DNA from 3 places in the Gracilibacillus sp. D59 genome. Region 1 is predicted to be linked to each of the others. Evidence: riboswitches for the same ligand, from Rfam matches in the RefSeq annotation. Region 1 holds a riboswitch; each other region holds the start of a gene.
The links. A riboswitch is a leader RNA that binds a small molecule or an ion and turns the genes downstream of it on or off. The one in region 1 is predicted to bind S-adenosylmethionine.
Positions count from the first base shown of each region.

Region 2: it holds a riboswitch for S-adenosylmethionine, as region 1 does, so the genes downstream of both, ACTWP4_RS14020 (thiolase family protein) here and ACTWP4_RS19070 (inorganic phosphate transporter) in region 1, are expected to answer to the same signal.
Region 3: it holds a riboswitch for S-adenosylmethionine, as region 1 does, so the genes downstream of both, sfnG (dimethylsulfone monooxygenase SfnG) here and ACTWP4_RS19070 (inorganic phosphate transporter) in region 1, are expected to answer to the same signal.

Region 1 is NZ_JBQQCK010000014.1:2,025-8,500, reverse strand. Features, by position in the region: gene ACTWP4_RS19075 (methionine biosynthesis PLP-dependent protein) at 1-629, opposite strand, end outside; SAM riboswitch class I at 700-803, opposite strand; SAM riboswitch class I at 971-1,069, shown strand; gene ACTWP4_RS19070 (inorganic phosphate transporter) at 1,320-2,417, shown strand; gene cobA (uroporphyrinogen-III C-methyltransferase) at 2,377-3,126, shown strand; gene ACTWP4_RS19060 (hypothetical protein) at 3,159-3,425, opposite strand; gene ACTWP4_RS19055 (cell wall hydrolase) at 3,546-3,977, shown strand; gene ACTWP4_RS19050 (MDR family MFS transporter) at 4,384-5,868, opposite strand; gene ACTWP4_RS19045 (serine hydrolase domain-containing protein) at 5,993-6,476, shown strand, end outside.
Region 2 is NZ_JBQQCK010000007.1:251,501-257,976, forward strand. Features, by position in the region: gene ACTWP4_RS13995 (ABC transporter permease) at 1-80, shown strand, start outside; gene ACTWP4_RS14000 (PadR family transcriptional regulator) at 188-535, shown strand; gene ACTWP4_RS14005 (pentapeptide repeat-containing protein) at 535-1,260, shown strand; gene ACTWP4_RS14010 (hypothetical protein) at 1,614-2,009, shown strand; gene ACTWP4_RS14015 (GNAT family N-acetyltransferase) at 2,308-2,850, shown strand; SAM riboswitch class I at 2,950-3,062, shown strand; SAM riboswitch class I at 3,152-3,242, shown strand; gene ACTWP4_RS14020 (thiolase family protein) at 3,470-4,636, shown strand; gene ACTWP4_RS14025 (acetoacetate--CoA ligase) at 4,633-6,476, shown strand, end outside.
Region 3 is NZ_JBQQCK010000004.1:125,547-132,022, forward strand. Features, by position in the region: gene ACTWP4_RS08960 (YpjP family protein) at 1-181, opposite strand, end outside; gene ACTWP4_RS08965 (NADPH-dependent FMN reductase) at 283-837, opposite strand; gene sfnG (dimethylsulfone monooxygenase SfnG) at 870-1,952, opposite strand; SAM riboswitch class I at 2,084-2,190, opposite strand; gene ACTWP4_RS08975 (MBL fold metallo-hydrolase) at 2,361-3,185, shown strand; gene ACTWP4_RS08980 (MDR family MFS transporter) at 3,600-5,003, opposite strand; gene ACTWP4_RS08985 (response regulator) at 5,101-5,700, opposite strand; gene ACTWP4_RS08990 (histidine kinase) at 5,697-6,476, opposite strand, start outside.

The DNA.
Region 1 (6,476 bases):
TCTTCTACTACGACTAATCCAGCGAGTACATCATTATGCCCGCCTAAATATTTGGTAGCAGAATGAATAACAATATCTGCTCCTTGTGTTAAAGGCTGTTGTAAATAGGGTGTGTAAAATGTATTGTCTACAATAAAAAGTAATTGATGTTTCTTTGCAAGTGCTGCTAGACTCTCGATACTAATTTCCATTAATAACGGGTTGGTAGGAGTTTCTATGAAAATAGCTTTTGTATTTTGATTAATGTACTGCTCCATTTCGTCTGGATCTGCATATACTGGTGTAATGTTATATGATTCTTGAAAATGTTGAAATAAGCGATAGCTTCCACCATAGATATCCTCTGTTACGATAATTTCATCTTCTTGTTTGAATAAAGAGAAGACTAATTGGATCGCAGCCATACCTGAAGAACATGCGAATCCTTTTGAACCTTGTTCTAATGTTGCGATGGCATCTTCGACAATTTCCCGTGTAGGATTCGCAGATCGTGTGTAATCATAACCAGTTGACTGTCCCAGTGCTGGATGCTGATATGCGGTTGAAAAATAAACAGGGGCTTCCACTGCACCGGTACGTTTATCTTGTCGATTGCCAATTTGCGCAAGAGCTGTTTCGATATCGTTCATTTTATACATCCTTTCTAAATAAAAAAGAGGTCTTCGATAAGTAGAAGACCTCCTTGTTTAAGGTTGCATTCTCTTATCTTTGGTAATTTACCATCTGGATTTAGCACCATACAATTACTATTGCTGGTTGCTGAGGTGTCATCGGGCCAGTCCCTAGACCTCTCTCGATAAGATATAGTATTTTTGGAAATTTAATACATTTATCATACACCACAAAGGAAGAAATTACAAGGCGCATACCCAAAAAAAATTTTATATATTGGATCTGTTGACAATTACTAAAGAATGGCTTATATTATGGACATCATAATTATTTGGAAATTTATGAAAAATAATATATTGTCTTATCAAGAGAGAAGGAGGGATCTGGCCCTGTGAATTCTCAGCAACAGGCTTCCAAAGCACTGTGCTACATCCAGCAGCTTTTTGGCAGATAAGAGGCAAACTCCTACTTCATCGCCAAGTAGGAGTTTTTTATATTTATTTAACAGAAATATAATTTTTATCACGGTGCTAACCGTCTGTAAGACCCCCGAAGTAACACAAGAAAGTTAAATGGGGGATAATTATTATCTGAATCAAAACTGAGAGAACTAGCTAAATTTGTTTATTAATCCGAGTTTTCCTATGGGTATATAGGTGAAGAAAATAAAACCACGTAGGTTATAGTGGTGAAGGTTGGGATTTTAGATGTTAACAATAATTGCAATATTCGCTGCATGTCTATTTGCTTTTAACATAGGTGCAAGTGGTTCAGCAGCTAGTATGAGTATTACGTATGGTACTAAAGTAGTCAGGCAAAGAAGGTATGCACTAATAATTGCTGGATTAGGCGCCGTCACGGGTGCAATACTTGGAGGTCAACATGTTACGAATACGCTAGGGAAAGGTATCATCTCAGAAGAAATATTAGATATTAAGATTGCCTGTATTATTTTAATAGTTTCGGCTTTTACATTATTAATTACAAATTACATTGGTATTCCTTTATCGACTAGTGAGGTAACGGTAGGCGCAATTATTGGAGTTGGTATTAGTTACCAACAGTTGCACGTTCATACTATAGTAGTGATTGTATCCTTCTGGATAGTGGTACCAGTTGCAGCCTTTCTGATTACGCTTTTCCTTGAAAAATTTAGAAAGACCTTACAAAATAAAATAAATTATAAACCTCCTGTAAAACTATTGACGTTTATCTTAATCATAACTGGTATAATAGAAGCCATAGCTGCAGGTATGAATAATGTAGGGAATGCTTTAGGTCCATTAGTAGGTGCTGGGATCAGTTCAATGGAGTTAGGTTTACCATTGATGGCAGTTATTGTAGCGTTAGGGAGTATTTTGTTTGGAGGGCGTGTGCTAGAAACGAATGCAAAAAAAATTACTTCACTATCTCTAGGAAATGGTATTGTGATTTCAGGTGCTACTGGGGGACTGGTAGTAGGTGCATCATTACTCGGGATACCAATCCCAATGACACAGGTAACTACTTCGGCGATAGTCGGGATAAATGCCAGTTACCAGTTAAAAGATGTTTGGAAACAAAAAATTATTCATCAAATAGCAAAAGTGTGGATTACATCTCCGATTGTATCATTAATTATTGCATTTGGATTGACAGAGGTAATTGTTCAACAGAGATTTTACCAAGTGATACTTTTAACATTAGCTATTATTGCTACTTTTATATTAGTGAGATTTCGAGAAAAACCAGCAAAAGTAAACACAAAAAAAGGATGGGATCAACATGGGGAAAGTGTACTTAGTGGGGGCAGGACCAGGAGATGAAGAATTAATTACTGTCAAAGGATTACGTGCTATACAGGAAGCAGATGTTATCCTGTATGATCGCTTAGTAAATCCATCATTATTAAAACATGCGAAGGAAGAAGCAGAACTGATTTTCTGTGGGAAACAACCACAGAAGCATGGGTTAATTCAAGAAAAAATAAATGCACAACTTATAGATTATGCTTCAAAAGGTAAAATAGTGACGAGGTTAAAAGGAGGCGATCCCTTTATTTTCGGTCGAGGAGGAGAGGAAGCGATTCATCTTGAAGATAACGAGATAGAATATGAGGTGGTACCAGGAATTACGTCTGGAATAAGTGCTGCAGCATACGCTGGCATTCCACTTACTCACCGTTATATAAGCGGATCGGTAAACTTTATTAATGGCTCCAATCCTGAGGCGAAATCAGACGAACAATGGCGTCATATTGCCAAAGGAGCTGATACTTTGTGTTTTTATATGGGAATCAGGAAGTTCCCTGTAATTTGTGAAAAATTAAAGAAGGCTGGATTAAGTAAAAATACTCCTGTATCTATTATTCATTGGGGGACGTTACCACAACAAAAAACAGTTGTTGCCGATTTAGAAACGATTTCTGAGCGACTACATGAAATAAGTAATCCCTCTTTAATTGTAATAGGAGAAGTAGTTCGGCTTCAGGAGCAAATTAAGTGGTTTAAGGAATCTACAGAAGCAATGTCTTAAGGAAAGAATGACTAGTTATGATATCATCATAACTAGTCATTTTTAATAGCTTTCATAATTTGTTCTTGATCTTTTTCCCAGTCCCATTGTGGATTTATCCGGTCTATAAATTGTTGGAGTTGTCTTTCTGATAAATCCTTTTTACCATTTGAGTTGTTTAGATAAGATTTAAGTTCCCATTCTCCTCCTTTTTTGTTTTCAATCGTTTTCCACTTTACTGTAAATATATAGTCATTACCGTTAATATCAGCGTGAATTAATAAGATATCCTTGTGTAAGATAAAGTTACTTAGTTCCATAGCAAAGCACCTCCTAATCAAAGTATACCACATGCTGAAAGGGATTACATTAGTGATTCGTTTTAGGGTATTCATCATTTTTCATTGATTGAATATAAAGGGAATAGAGGAGGTATAGGAATGGCTGTAATTAAAGCAAATGAAGCAGATGTGAGGTTATTAGCCCGTTTAATGAGAGCAGAAGCAGAAGGTGACGGTAAGCTTGGTATGCTTATGGTAGGTAATGTAGGTGTGAATCGGGTGAAAGCCCGTTGCTTGGATTTTAAAGATATTAATACGATAAACAGAATGGTTTACCAAAGTCCTGGAGGTTTTGAAGCAACACAGAAGGGATACTTTTACCAAAGAGCCAGGGAAAAAGAAATACGTTTAGCACGAAGGTCAATCAATGGAGAACGTAATCATCCTGCAAGCTATTCTTTATGGTTTTTTAGACCAGAAGGTACCTGTCCGGCACAATGGTTTGACCAATGGAATGCTGGGCGCTACAAGAGTCATTGTTTTTATAGTCCAACAGGAGAAGATTGCCCGAGCGTGTTTAGGACCTTTTAATCTGATCTTTTTTCCGATCCAGCTTGAGGCGTCTCATACATTTTCATTAGGAATAATATAATTAGCTAAGAAGGTATGAAAGTTTTAAAAAAAGTACACATAAAACATAAACTGCGAAAGTAACTCTTTTGTGATTTGCTTTCTTCCATTCTGCATTTTGATGAATGCTTGGATACGCTACGGCAAGATACCTCGCTTTCCAAGAGCATGGCCATAGCGAGGGAACTACTTGAATGAAAATATTTGCTCCCATGGGTGGGTAGCCGGAGTGGTGGTCAAACGGTCGATCTATTTCATAATGGCTACTAAACGGGTCGCACATCAATTTAGCATTTTGTGATAAGGGCTGGGCAGGTTTTGCCTAGTTTTTCTTATCAATCTCTTGTTCGAAGGTATGATGGATTTTTTAACTTCTGTTTTGCTTGTCGATTGTTACTTTTGGGAAGAACCATAATATGACAAAGGTTAAGGTTCCAATGATAAATAAGCCAGTATAGACAGTATGTAAAGCAAATGTTAAGGCATCCTGCATTGATGCTAGTATTTCTGGAGAGATCGTATCGCGCATACCCTCATCTAGCAACACATCTGTACTGGCAACTTCAAGATCTTTTCCTTTTTGCTGGTAGTAATGATTTAATTGCATATTTAATATTCCACCAAGAAATGCCGCGCCGACTGCACTGCCAATAATCCGCATAAACATATTAAGTGATGTTGCAACTCCTCTTTCATACCATGAGACACTGTTTTGAATCGAAACGATAAATGTTGTCGATGATAATCCCATTCCGATCCCGACTACAAATGAGCTTATACCAGCATAGATGGGGCCTTTATCAGCATCCAACAGAAAAAATAAAAAAGTACCGAGAAATAAGGCAAATCCTCCTGCAAACGCGGTTAAACGAAACCCTATTTTTAGAACAAGATGTCCAGCAAGTGTAGCGGATATTGGCCATCCAATCGATAAAGTACTTAAAGTAAAACCAGCAACAATTGCGGATTCCCCCATAACTCCTTGGACATAAGTCGGTAGAAAACTAGAAAGCCCAAGAATAATCATCCCCGAAAGTAATGTTGCGATATTCGCAATCACTATTAATTTATTTTTCCATAAGCTAAGTGGCATCATTGGTGAAACAGTCTTTTTTTCTTGCCATAAAAACAATGCCATACAGATCACAAAAATAAGTAATAAACTAATCGATTCGAAGGATAACCAAGCCCAATTTGTTCCAGCTTGTACAAAAACAATGATAAGACAGGAGATACCAATAAAAAATAAGCTGGAGCCAAGATAATCGATTGATTTTTTCTCTGAATCAACTTTTTCGTGGAAAAAGATAATGACACCTATTAGACCAATAATTCCAATCGGTATATTCATCCAGAAAATCCATGCCCAATCAATAAATTGAACAATAATTCCACCAAGTAATGGGCCGATCACAGATGAGATACCCCATACACTTGCTAAGTATCCTTGGACTTTTGCCCTTTCTTCCATCGTATACATATCGCCTACAATAGTAGTGACTATTGGTTGAATCGCGCCTGCTCCAAGCCCCTGAATTAGACGAAACACGATAAGTGCTCCCATGGTGGGTGCAAACCCGCAAAGAATTGATCCAAGTAAAAAGATCAAAACCCCAATAATAAATACAGGTTTCCTGCCAAACAGGTCAGCTAATTTTCCATATATCATTGTAGTGACAGCTTGCATTAATAAAAAACTTGAAAATACCCAACTATATAAGGAAAAACCTCCTAAATCAGAGACGATATTAGGCATCGCCGTTGCGACAATGGTTCCCTCAATTGCTGCCATAAACATGGATAAAACAAGTGATGCCAATACTAAGGGGCGTTTCGTCAGTTTATCTGTCATAATTTTCCGTCCTTTTTTCTGATCTGTCTCTATTGTATCAGAAATTATTGTACATGTATGAATAAGCAAATCAATAACTAATGTGGTAAAATTAAGTAAGCGATAACAATTTAGGGGGTATCTTATGTTAAAAACTAGGTTAGACGGATTATTGCAAGGTTTTATCGATAATGGACCAGCAGGTGTAGCGTTATCTGTAAAAAAAGAAAAGCTATCTATCTATGAAAATTATTTCGGATATGCAGATTTGGATAAACAAAAAGGGATTAATGATAAGACTATTTATCGTATTTACTCCATGTCTAAAGTGGTAACGTGTGTTGCAGGATTACAACTACTTGAGCGAGGGGAGATTTTGCTGACTGATCCAGTTTCTGCTTATTTGCCGGAGTTTAAAGACATGCACGTATTAGAAAATGGACAACTAGAGAAAGCAAATCAGGAAATAACGATTAAGGATCTTTTTACAATGACTTCAGGAATTACCTATGGCGGGGAACAAACAGAAGTTGAAAGAATGACCAGCAAAGTGATGGCGGAAGTGCGAGACGAAGAACAGTCTGGAGAGACGTCAAAACTTCGGTTTATGGCTAGGAAACTAAGTGAAA
Region 2 (6,476 bases), on a different contig from region 1:
TTTCTTTACTATGGCTATCGGGACTGCTCGTGGTGACTTATATAGCTTCTGTTCAGGTGTTTAAACATAAAACATCTTGATTAATTGAGCATCTAAATACCTCCCTTGGGAAATCAATAGAAATAGAACAGCTATAACAATACAATGAAGGTCAAAGTAATGTATATTGTATATAGGGGGTGTGAAGATAGTGAAAAATAAAACTTCCTCTGATCTACTTAGAGGACATACAGATACGATTGTTTTGAATTTATTGATGAGTGGAGATAAATATGGATATGAAATAACGAAATTGATAGTAGAATATGCTGATGGAGAGTATGAACTGAAAGAGGCGACCATGTACTCGAGTTTGAAGCGCTTGGAGAAGGATGGCAGTATCGTTTCCTACTGGGGTGATGAGACCCAAGGTGGAAGAAGAAAGTATTACAAGATAACGGAAAAAGGAAAAGAGATTTATACCGAGAATATAAAAAACTGGGAAAATACAAAACGTATCCTAGACCAACTACTAGTGAAAGGTGGTAATCAATAGTGAGTGAAAAACTAAAAAAATATATAGACGGATTATTCTTACCTTATAAACAATCACATTCTGTTGTGGAAATTAAGGAAGAATTAATGAATAATTTGCAAGAGAAATTACATGATTTAAAAGATCAAGGTTATGATGAGGAAACGGCTTTTAGTATGACAGTGAACTCGATTGGTGATGTATCCGAAATGTTAGAGGACCTTCCAGAAGGGAACAGTGGTGATCTAGAGGAGCAAAAACCAATGGATTTTACCAAAATGGACCTACGGGAATCGGATTTTAAAGGGGTAAACTTACAACGTTCCGAGTTTAGCAAAAGTGACATGAGGGGATCAGATTTCACTGGTGCCAATTTGTCAAATAGCCAGTTCGTAGCTTGTGATCTAAGAAATGTTATTTTTGATCATGCAGTGCTTAAAGGCGCTAAGGTATCGAAGACGGATTTATCCAAAACAAGCTTTAAAAATAGTGTTTTAGATGAAACAGATTTAAGTTATTCTAATTTATCTGGTGTAGATTTCGAGAATCATACGTTTAATGGTACTAATTTTTATTGTGCCGGGTTAAAGGGTGTAAATTTTAAAAATGCTGTGTTCAGAAATGTATCTTTTAAATATGCCTACTATTGTCACAAAGCAACTTTCGATGGTGCGACAATGGATAAAGTAACATTTGCAGTATTAAAAGGAAATAAAGCAGATCTAACAAATGTTACGGTGATTTAATTTTTAGATATGAAAAGCAAGAGGCTGGGACAAAAGAGTAATTAGAAAGGAAAAATCCGAACATTAAAGTCTGAGTACACATACCGCTTCGGCAAAATACTTCGCTTTCCGTGGGCACGGCCTCAGCTAACTGTGTGAAAAAAAACACTTCACACAGTGGATCTTCGGCTCGTGCTGTTCCCACAGGAGTCTGCGTATTTTGCCTACGCTTAGTTCAGATTGTTCGGATGTCTCGTTCTACCTATTTAGTTATGTCCCAGCCTCTTTTTGGCTGTTATCTAAAAGGTTGTTCAATTTCATGATACATAACTGATACTTAAAAGACTGAAAAATAAAAAGGAGGAGGTGTTTTTTTGAAGCGTTCAGTTGTATTCATTATTGTTTTTTCCTTCGTTATTTTAACTGGATGTGGATTGGAGAAGAAGACATTAACTCAATTTTATGATGGGGACATAAATAAAGTATCTAAAGTAATAATATTTGATGGAAATACAGGATACAAAAAGACAATTAAAGATAATAAGATTATAGAAAGTTTCCTAAATGAAATAAAAGACATTAAGTTTATTCCAGATGAAAAACAAGAACCAAGAGATGGATTTAATTATTCTATTACTCTTTATGAAGACGAGAAAGAAACATTCCAATTCGGATTAACACAAGTGAATGACCATTATTACCATACAGAACCTGAAATTTTCCCCATTGTCGATAACTTTTATACAAACCTTGATATAAAAGAAGAGTAAACTTGCTTCGACCTCAGTTATTTTTTCTTTTATTCATTTCTTTTAACAGTTATTTAATTAAATTTCTGACACACTGAAATAAGCATTTCCTTTACTCGTTTACGATCCAATTAATAAGTTCTTCCTCCGTGGTGTTTTCAGAATCTTGCAGTTCCCATATGAGTCTCCGTAAAACCCCCATTGGTGGAAGTCTCACTTTATGGTTTCTTAAGGGAAAGTTCTAAATTGTACTAGAATTCGAATTCACTATCTGGTAAAATATCTTCAATTTACAGATTGGGAGAGGATGGAGACTGACATGTTTGTACATAAAATTGATGGGGATTTATCTTTGAAACTAATTGACGTAAGAGATGCAGAAAGAGTGTTTGAATTAACCGAAAATTCAAGAGATTACTTAAGGGAATGGCTTCCTTGGGTGGATAATACCGTTAAAGTAGAAGATACTAAAGCATTTATTCAATCATGCCTAAAAGGTTTTGCAGACAATAACAGTCTAAATGCAGTTATTTTATATAAAGATGAAATTGTTGGAGTCGCCGGCTATAACAGCATTGACTGGTCCAATAAGATCGCATATATTGGTTATTGGCTTGGAGCTGATTACCAAGGGAATGGAATAATGACAAGAGTAGCTAAAGCATTAACTGATTATGCTTTTGAGGAGTTAAAATTAAATAAAGTGGAAATTAGAGCTGCAGTCGACAATAAAAAAAGCAGAAATGTGCCTGAAAGGCTAGGATTCGTAGAGGAAGGTCATATTAGAAGTGGTGAATGGATATATGATCATTATGTTGATCATGTTGTATATGGAGTATTAGCTGATGAATGGGGAAGATAGCATACAGGGGAATTGTCGAAATATATTGACAATTCTAACGAATCCATGCTAAAGTATAGTATATTACTTGGATTTTAAAAAATTGAACATATTAATCTTGTCTTATCAAGAGAGGTGGAGGGACTGGCCCGAAGAAACCTCGGCAACCATTAAGTTTTACTTAATATAGGTGCCAATTCCATCTAAGTGGTCTCACTTAGAAGAGATAAGAGATTCATAGCTTTGTAATGTATCTCTCTATCTCAACGTAGAGGGATTTTTTATTTGTGAAAAATATACAGAATATTAAATATAATATATCAACTTATCAAGAGAGGTGGAGGGACTGGCCCAATGAAACCCGGCAACCATTAAGCAAGGCTTGAAAGGTGCTAAATCCTGAGAGATAAGAAGAGTGGTAGAGTTCTCTTTTTATCGAAGAGGGCTTTTTTTTATCACGGTGCTAACCGTCTGTAAGCCCCCACTTCAAGCTTCCAGTAACATAAGGAAGCTTAGTGGGGGATAATAGACGCTAACACCCTGATAAGTTTCGCTAATGATCAGTGAGGGTCAAAACCCCCACTGATCACAGTCTCACTTTATATACCAAAAAATAAAGTTGAACAAGGAGTTATAACTTATGTCAATTGTCATTTTAGACGGGATCCGGACACCTTTTGGAAAATGGAATGGTGCACTTTCACAATTTGATGCAGTAACGTTAGCAAGTAAGCCATTAAAATATTTAATTGAAAAGCATTCAACAATCTCTCATATAGATGGAGTATTGTTAGCGCAAGTTATTCAGGCAGGTCAAGGGCAAAACCCTGCTAGACAAGTTGCACACCAGGCAGGGCTTGATAGTAGAACGCCAGCTATCACACTAAATAATGTATGTCTCGGAGGAGTTGCTTCAGTCATTGATGCAGCCCGCAGAATTAAATTAGAAGAAGGGTCAGTTTATATTGTTGGTGGTTTTGATTCGATGTCCAATGCACCACATGTAATCCCGACTCGATCAATAAAAGGTATCGGACACCAAACCATTACCGATACATTACTACATGATGGATTATGGTGTTCCTTAAGTGATCAATCCATGGGTGCCTTAACAGAACAATACAATCGCATATATAACATTGATCGAAAGGAGCAAGATCAATTTGCAACTCAATCGCAACAAAGAGCAGCAACAGCTTCCGAACAAGGCTTATTACAGGAAGAAATCCTACCAATCGATGGAGTGTTAGCAAATGATGAAGGAATTCGACCTCAGACAACGGTAGACAAATTAGCCAATTTAAAACCAGCTTTTACGAAAGATGGAACGATTACAGCTGGAAATGCTTCGCAAATGACAGATGGAGCTAGCCTAGGGATTGTCACAACATCAGAGCAAGCAGAACAACTAGGAACTGAACCACTTGCTTACGTTATTGACTGGGCTGAAACAGCTGGACCAGACCCAAGTTTACACACAAAACCAGCAGATGCGATCCAGAAAATATTAGATAATCAGAAATTAACAATAGATGATATAGATTTATTTGAAATAAATGAAGCATTTGCGAGTGTTGTAATCGGAAGTTGTCAGGCATTGGATATTGATGATGACAAAGTAAATGTCAATGGAGGAGCTATAGCAATTGGTCATCCGCTTGGAGGTACTGGCTTCCGTTTAGTTTTAACTTTGGCACATGCTTTGAAGAGACGCGGCGGAGGTAAAGGAATTGCTTCCCTATGTGGCGGTGGTGGTCAAGGAATTGCCATTCTAATTGAGGTAACAGAGAAAGGAGGACAACAATGAATACTCAAACCATAGATAAAAAGAGTCCTATATTATGGGAACCTACGGAAAAAGCTATCGAGCAATCCCATCTTAATGCATTTTCTAAAACGGTCAACCAACCACTCTTTCCCTATGAAAGGTTACATCGTTGGTCGATCACGAATATTGGGGATTTTTGGGAAGGTGTATGGGACTATGCTGGTATTATTGGTGAAAAAGGAGAAACCACTTATGTTCCTGCTGATTCCATGGCAGAAGCTGTATTTTTCCCAGATGCTCGTTTGAATTTTGCGGAGAATCTATTAAAAGGTAAAGGTGACCAAGTTGCTGCCTACCAAGCAGATGAAACAGGCGTAACAGCTCAGATTACTTTCCAGGAGCTGCGTAAACAAGTAGCAAGAGCACAATACGGATTAAAACAACTAGGAGTAAAAAAAGGAGATCGCGTAGCAGGTATAACTACTAATAATATTGAAGGTTTGGTTGCTTTACTTGCTGCTACATCAATAGGTGCGGTTTGGACTTCATGTTCACCAGATTTCGGTGCTAAAGGAATCGTTGATCGAATTGGTCAAGTTCAACCGAAAGTACTGATTGCTAACCTTAAATATTACTATAAACAAAAGCCTTTTGATATTTCGGATAAAGTGCTAGAAACAGTGCAAAACATCGTTAGCATCAAGCACATTATTACGATTGCCGGCGAACTGCCAGAAGCGATCACATGGCAATCTTTACTTGAAAATGATGTGGAGACCCCCGAATACGAACGAACAGGATTTCGTGATCCTTTATATATTCTATATACATCAGGTACGACAGGATTACCAAAGGCGATTGTACACACCGTTGGGGGTACGCTTTTACAACATGTGAAAGAGCATCAATTGCACTGTGATGTCCATGAAAAAGATGTGTTGTTTTGGTATACCAACACGGCGTGGATGATGTATCCCTGGGTTGTTTCTGGTTTGGCGAGCAATGCTTCGATTTTATTATATGATGGTTCTCCGGTTTTACCTGATAAGCCAACACATTTATGGGAAATTGCAGAGGAAATCGGACTTACACACTTTGGTACGAGTCCCAAATACTTAGATTCGTTAATGAAAGCAGATGTTGTATTAAAGGATCAGTATGCTTTAGCTTCCTTAAAAAGTATCCTTTCCTGTGGTGCACCACTTGTGGCAGAGCAATATGACTGGGTATACGAAACAATTAAAGAAGATCTTTATTTAGCTTCTATATCAGGTGGTACAGAAATTATCGGATGTTTTGTGATGGGCTCACCCATTCACCCAGTTAACCGTGGTGAAATCAGTTGTAAAGCATTAGGAATGGCGATGGAAGTGTTTGATGATCGTAATGCACCTGTCTATGGTCAAAAGGGAGATCTCGTCTGTACACAAGCATTCCCAAGCATGCCACTGACATTCTATGGCGAAAATGGTGACGAACGTTATCGGAACAATTATTTTTCCCAACGACCTGGTATTTGGACACATGGAGATTTCGCGGAACAAACGATTGATCAATCATTTATTATCTATGGTCGTGCAGACACCGTTCTTAACCCTGGAGGTGTGAGAATTGGTACAGCAGAAATATATAGTGTAGTAGAACAAATCGAAGAAATCAAAGATTCAATCGTATTTGGTTTACCTTGTGAAAATGATGAAGAAATTGTTTTATGTGTAGTAACCAATCAATTAACGAAAGAGCTTGCCAAATATATTCGTCAGCAAATACGGGAAAAGGCATCACCCAGACATGTTCCGAGACGTATTTATCAAGTGAATGATATTCCATATACAATCAATGGTAAGAAGGTAGAAGGTGCAGCAAAAACAGAAGCAAT
Region 3 (6,476 bases), on a different contig from region 1:
CAAGAACGAGGTTTTTTTCTGTTATTGAATCTTCTATTTCAGCTTTTGGCCGGTCTTCACTTGGCTCTATGTCCTTTTTACCTACACCTACATCAGCGTCAATATAGATCGGCGGAACATATAAACCAAGTGTTAAGATTGTCACTAATAAAACGGTTAATTTTTTCATCCACATTTTCATCTCGATCGAACTCCCTCACATCGACTTACTAAAATTTTATCACGTTTTACTAATTTGTCCATACATGTAAAGGGCTTTTTCATTTTTTACATAAATTTTACTTATGTCTGTGCTAAACTTTGTCGTGGAATTTCTGGCTCTTCGGCACCAATCACTTCACTGTTAAGAGATTTACTTAATGTTACGACCGAATCACCTAGTTCATGTAACCGCTGTTTAATACCTTCATCGGCAAGCTGTTTATTCTTAAAATGATCGTTGTGTGCATATACATTACCAGGCAATGTATATGCTTTAAAATAACCGGCTAACGGTTTTAATTGATGTTCAATTGCCAAAAAATGATGATACGTCCCACCAGTTGCGATAAATGCCAGCACCTTCCCTCGCAACGCTGTGTTGGGAATAAGGTCAAATACATTTTTTAATGCACCTGGGATAGATCCTCGATAAATGGGAGTACCTACTATTAGCGCATCTGCTTCAACTATGTCATTAATTATTTTTTTCGAATCACCCTCGTATTCAGAGGGATCGCGACCATCACAAAAATCTAGCTGGTATTCCTTCAAATTTATCAAATTCACTTCTACATGATCATGATGACAACGAATATGGTCAACAGCTTCTTTCACTGTCAGTAACGTTTTAGACAACGGTGTCAAGCTCCCTGCAATGGCAGCTATTTTCATGAAAAGACACCAGCTTCCTTCAATTCTTTTTCTTTTTGTTTCACTAAAGGAATCACTTCTTCACCAAAACGTCTTAGATCTTCTTCATAGTGGAAGTGTCCTGTCAACACCAAGTCGACACCGATTTTCTTTAGTTCAATAATCCGATCCGACACTTGTTCTGGTGTACCGATCAGACCCGTTTTAAAACCATCATTATATTGGACAAGATCTTCTTTTGTTGAATTGGCCCACATACCTTCTTTTTGTTTCGTCGATTGTCCTGCTTCTTTTACTGCTTGTCGGAAGCCTTCCACTGCATCGTCATCTTTATGTGAAATGATATCACGTAATAATTGGACAGCTTCTTCTTCTGTATCTCGTACAATGGCAAAACCGTTCACAGCGAATTTTACTTCTCTTCCTTCTTTTTCCGCTAACTCTTTTACTATGTTAATTTGCTTTTCAAAACCTTCTAATGTATTCCCATTCATGAAATAGAAATCAGATACGCGGGATGCCATTTCTTTAGCTGCTTGTGAATTCCCGCCTTGGAAGATTGGAACATTAGCTTCTGGCTTTGGCTTCATCGGTGCATCATGAATGGAGTAATAATCCCCACTAAAGTTTGCCGGTTCTTCAGTAAACATAGCACGTAATACACGTATAAATTCTTCCGAACGCTCATAACGCTTATCATGATCGATCCACTCTTCACCATAGGCAGTAAATTCATCCTTCAGCCATCCACTTACAACATTTACAGCAGCACGTCCTTTTGTTACATGATCCAGTGTGGACAACATCTTAGCGTAAACTGCAGGGTGCCAAAGTCCAGGTAACACGGCAGCAATTAATTTTAAATTCTTCGTTACAGCTCCTAAAGCGGTCGCTAATGTTATTGCTTCTAGTTGTTTGTCCGCTCCATAACTAGCAAAAAAACGCGTTTGTAACAACGCATAATCAAATCCAACTTCTTCAGCAATTTGTGCATAACGTTTGTTCGCTTCAAAGCTCCAATCTGTTTTTTGTGGTAACTTTGATACTACTAAACCTCCACTAACGTTTGGTACCCAATAGGCAAATAATAAATCACTCATCTTTGCATGCTCCTCACTTTTTTTATTTTTTAAATACTTAACTACATTAAAAAAATCCTTCTCTTAAAGATAGAGAAGGATTCTACTATTGATTGCATCACGTGAATCTTAAAAACAATCGGCGTCGAATCTTCTCATCTTTGAATCAAAATTTGATCCTCTGAAATTGGCACCGGGCACATCTGTGCTGGTTGCCGAGGCTTCTTAGGGTCAGTCCCTCCACCTCTCTGGATAAGAAAATCTTGCGGTTTATTAAATTGTAAGTGAATTACTTGAATTTGTTACAACATCATATCATACAACTTCAAAAACGACAAGTAATTTTTTAAATTTTTCGACAATAGTATAATTCAGCACTTTTCACACCAAAATAAAGATAGCTTATGCTCAAATAAGGTGGGACAAACAATGGATCAAGAACATATCGATAAGTGGAAAGAACTTGAACATGATTTCGATCATGCAATACCAGAAGAGGTACTTCCAGATATAGCTTATTACCGAACTTTTATTGTTAATGTCGTCATGATCGGTGCACCTAATGAAGATTGGGTTTTAATAGATACTGGCACTCGAAAATATCATGATAGGATTCTTCATGCTTGTGAACATCGTTATGGCACCAAACCACCACAAGCAATTTTATTAACACACGGGCACTTTGACCATATTGGTGCTGCGAAGAAATTGGCTGAATACTGGCAGGTACCGATTTATATCCATGAAAATGAGATTGACTATGTCACAGGAAAACAAGAATATCCTCCAGGTGATCCAACCGTTGGCGGGGGAATGATCTCTTTATTATCGACGATCTTTCCGACTAAACCAGAACACTTAGAAGGACTTGTTTCTTCCTTGCCTACCGATGGCTCTATTCCTTTTCTAAAAGATTGGAAATACATTGAAACATTTGGACATACACCCGGACATATCAGTTTGTTTCGTGAGAAGGATAAATTATTAATTGCAGGTGATGCAATTTCAACAGATAAACCAGAGTCATCATGGGCTGTGTTTTTCCCTATTCAGCATGTTTACGGTCCACCTGCCTATTTTACACAAGATTGGCATGGGGCAGAGGAATCTGTTAAAAAATTGGCTGATTTAGATCCTGATATCATCATCGCTGGGCACGGTCTGCCAATGGAAGGCGAGACAATGAAAAAAGAACTGAGAAAACTAGCGGATAACTTTATCGAACAAGCTATTCCTAAACATAAGCGCCACTGATAGGTAATTATCTCATAAAGTCACTCGGTTTATATCGGGTGGCTTTATTGGATTTGTTGTTTAACTTAGTTTATTCAACAAATCTTCGTTCTCCTTGTTGGTTTTGTCGATTATCCTCGTTTATTCAACAAACCTTTGCTTACCCTTCTTAGATTTGTCGTTTATCTCGATTTATTCAACAAATCTTCGCTCTCCCTTTTTGGATTTTTCGTTTATCCTCGTTTATTCAACAAATCCTTGCTCTCTCTTTTTGGATTTGTCGTTTATCCTCGTTTATTCAACAAATCTTTGCTTACCCTTCTTAGATTTGTCGTTTATCTCGATTTATTCAACAAATCTTCGCTCTTCCTTTTTGGATTTGTCGTTTATTGACTCTGCACTAAGTTCTTAAAAAAAAGAGATTAGCCACTAAAACTAATCTCCTTCTTCCTCGTCGTATGGTTTCCTGTTTTTAATAAAAAAGGATAAAAATAACCCTATTAAGGTGATAATCGAAAGTACTAAAAAAGCTGTATTTGCGCCTGTTATCCCTGGATACGGTTTACCACTTTGTTCGGCAATTGACTCTGCCTGTGTTAGTACCGTTACGATGATTGCAGTTCCGACAGAGGCGGATACGTTACGCAATGTGTTATCCATTGCTGCACCGTGCGCAATAAGTTTTTTCGGCAATTGATTTAAACCAGCAGTCGCTGCCGGCATCATTACCATCGAAATACCTAACATTCTGATCGCAAATACGATCGTCAAATAAGTAATGGATGTTTTATCATCTAAAATCGAAAACAAGAAGGAGCCAATTGTCATCAACGAGAAGCCTACAATTGCGAGCCATCTTGCACCAATTTTATCAAATATACGTCCTGTTATCGGAGACATAAAACCGGTGATTATCGCCCCTGGTAAAATAACTAGCCCCGATTGGACAGCCGAGAACTCCCTTGATTCCTGCATATACAATGGAACGAGAGTTTCTACCGCGATCAAGCCCATAAAAGCAATCATACCAAGTGTTACCGTTAATGGGAAAATCGAATAAGTAAAGACACGAAATTCTAACATTGGGTGTTCCAATTTCAACTGTCTTAAAATAAACCAAACAAGTGAAATAACTCCTACAATTAGTACAACAATAGTTATCGGAGAACCCCAGCCATTATTCCCTGCACTTGTAAAACCATATAGTAAGCCACCAAAACCAAAAGATGATAAGATAATCGATGGAATGTCCAGCTTCGGTTTAGATATCTCGGTTACATTTTTCATAACAAAATAAGCGATGACGATATCAATAAGGGCAATAGGCAAAATAATATAGAATAAAACACGCCATGAAAACTGGTCAGTAATCCACCCAGATAATGATGGACCAATTGCCGGAGCAAAAGAAATAACCAAACCTACTAATCCCATAATGGATCCTCGTTTATTAACAGGGAATATCATGAGAAATACGGTTTGCATCAATGGTAGCATAACTCCAGCACCAGCTGACTGAATGACACGTCCAGCTAATAACATGGCAAAATTAGGAGCTAACGCTGCAACTAATGTTCCAAAGGCAAATACGCTCATAGCTGTAATAAATAATTGCCTTGTTGTAAACCGATCTATTAAAAAGGCACTGATTGGAATCATAATACCATTAACTAGCATAAAAATGGTCGTTAACCATTGTGCCGAGTTAGCAGTAATCCCCATTTCATTCATAATTGGAGGAATTGCTGTAATCATTAACGTTTGATTAAGTATAGCGATAAAAGCACCAGCTAATAACAAAGCAACGATAGTTCCTCGCTTTTGAACGGATGTAGTCACTCTCTCACTCCTTTATTCACAGAATATTTCTAGTCACGAAGGATATTGTATTCCCTTTTACAAAAAAAAGCAAAAAATAGAAACTGAAAAACAGCCTCTATTTTAACCATCCTTTTTCATTCACTTTAGCAATCGCTTCAATACGATTATTTACCTCTAATTTATCTAGAATAACCGATATATAATTTCGTACAGTACCATTTGATAAAAATAGTTCTTTCGCAATATTTTTTGTCGTTTTTCCTTCCGCTAATAATTTCATCACTTCGATTTCTCTTCTCGTAAGAGGGTTTTCTTCTGAAAAGGCTATATCAATTAATTCCGGAGAATAAACCCGTTTCCCTCTCATGATCTGACGAATCGATTGTGCTAAATCCTCACTAGGACTATCCTTTAACAGATAACCACTGATACCGGCATTTTTGGCCCTTTCAAAATATCCCGGTCTTGCAAAAGTCGTAAGAATAATTACTTTACAAGAGTGATTGCGCAACTGTTCCGCTGCATCCAGTCCTGTCATCACCGGCATTTCAATATCCATTAGGCAAATGTCTGGCATTTCTTTTTTTACTAATTCCAATACTTCTTCGCCATTATTTGCTTTTCCGACTACTTCCATATCTTCCTCTAAATCTAATAAAGCCCCAAGTGCACCTAATAATAACTGTTGATCTTCAGCAAGCACAATTCGGATCACAGCTCTTCCTCCTCTTCGATCTGCCTCAAAACCTTTGGAACAGATATATACACTTCAAAACCATTGCTTTTCCTCTTAATATCAAGCGTTCCATTGACAAATTCCAGTCGCTCTTTCATGCCTTTTAAGCCATTTCCATAACTCTCGTTATCCTTCTTACCGATACCATTATCGATCACGGCTAGCCGTATTGCTTGTTGCGTTTCTGTAATATAAATGAAGCAGGAAATAGCTTGACTATGCTTCACTACATTGGTTACTGCCTCTTTTAAACACATGCTTAATACATTTTCTAAAAAAAGCGGGAGATGGTCGCAATCTGCATCGAATGTAATTTCTCTCTCTATCCCTGCCGCATCCAGTAACTGCTTGGCATGTTCCACTTCTTCTGCTAATCTGATACTTCTCATATCTGAAACCATTTCACGAACTTCTTTCAATGCTTGGCGAGCCGTATCCTGTACATCTTGTAACTCTTTCTTCACTACTTCAGGATCTTTCTCCACAAGTTTTGCGGATAATTCACTTTTTAAGCCTATCATTGATAGTTTTTGACCTAGTGTATCATGTAAATCTCTGGCAATACGATGTCGCTCTTCAATAATTGCTAATTGGGCAATTTTTCGATTCGCATCCTCCAGTTGTTCTTCTAGTACTTCTTGTTTAAATCGATTATAGCGATTTATCGGAATTAATATAACCCCTAAAATCGTCATAATTAAAAAAGGTGTCTGGGTTAAAAACAAGGAATAATTTAATAAAACTCCTGCTGTAAT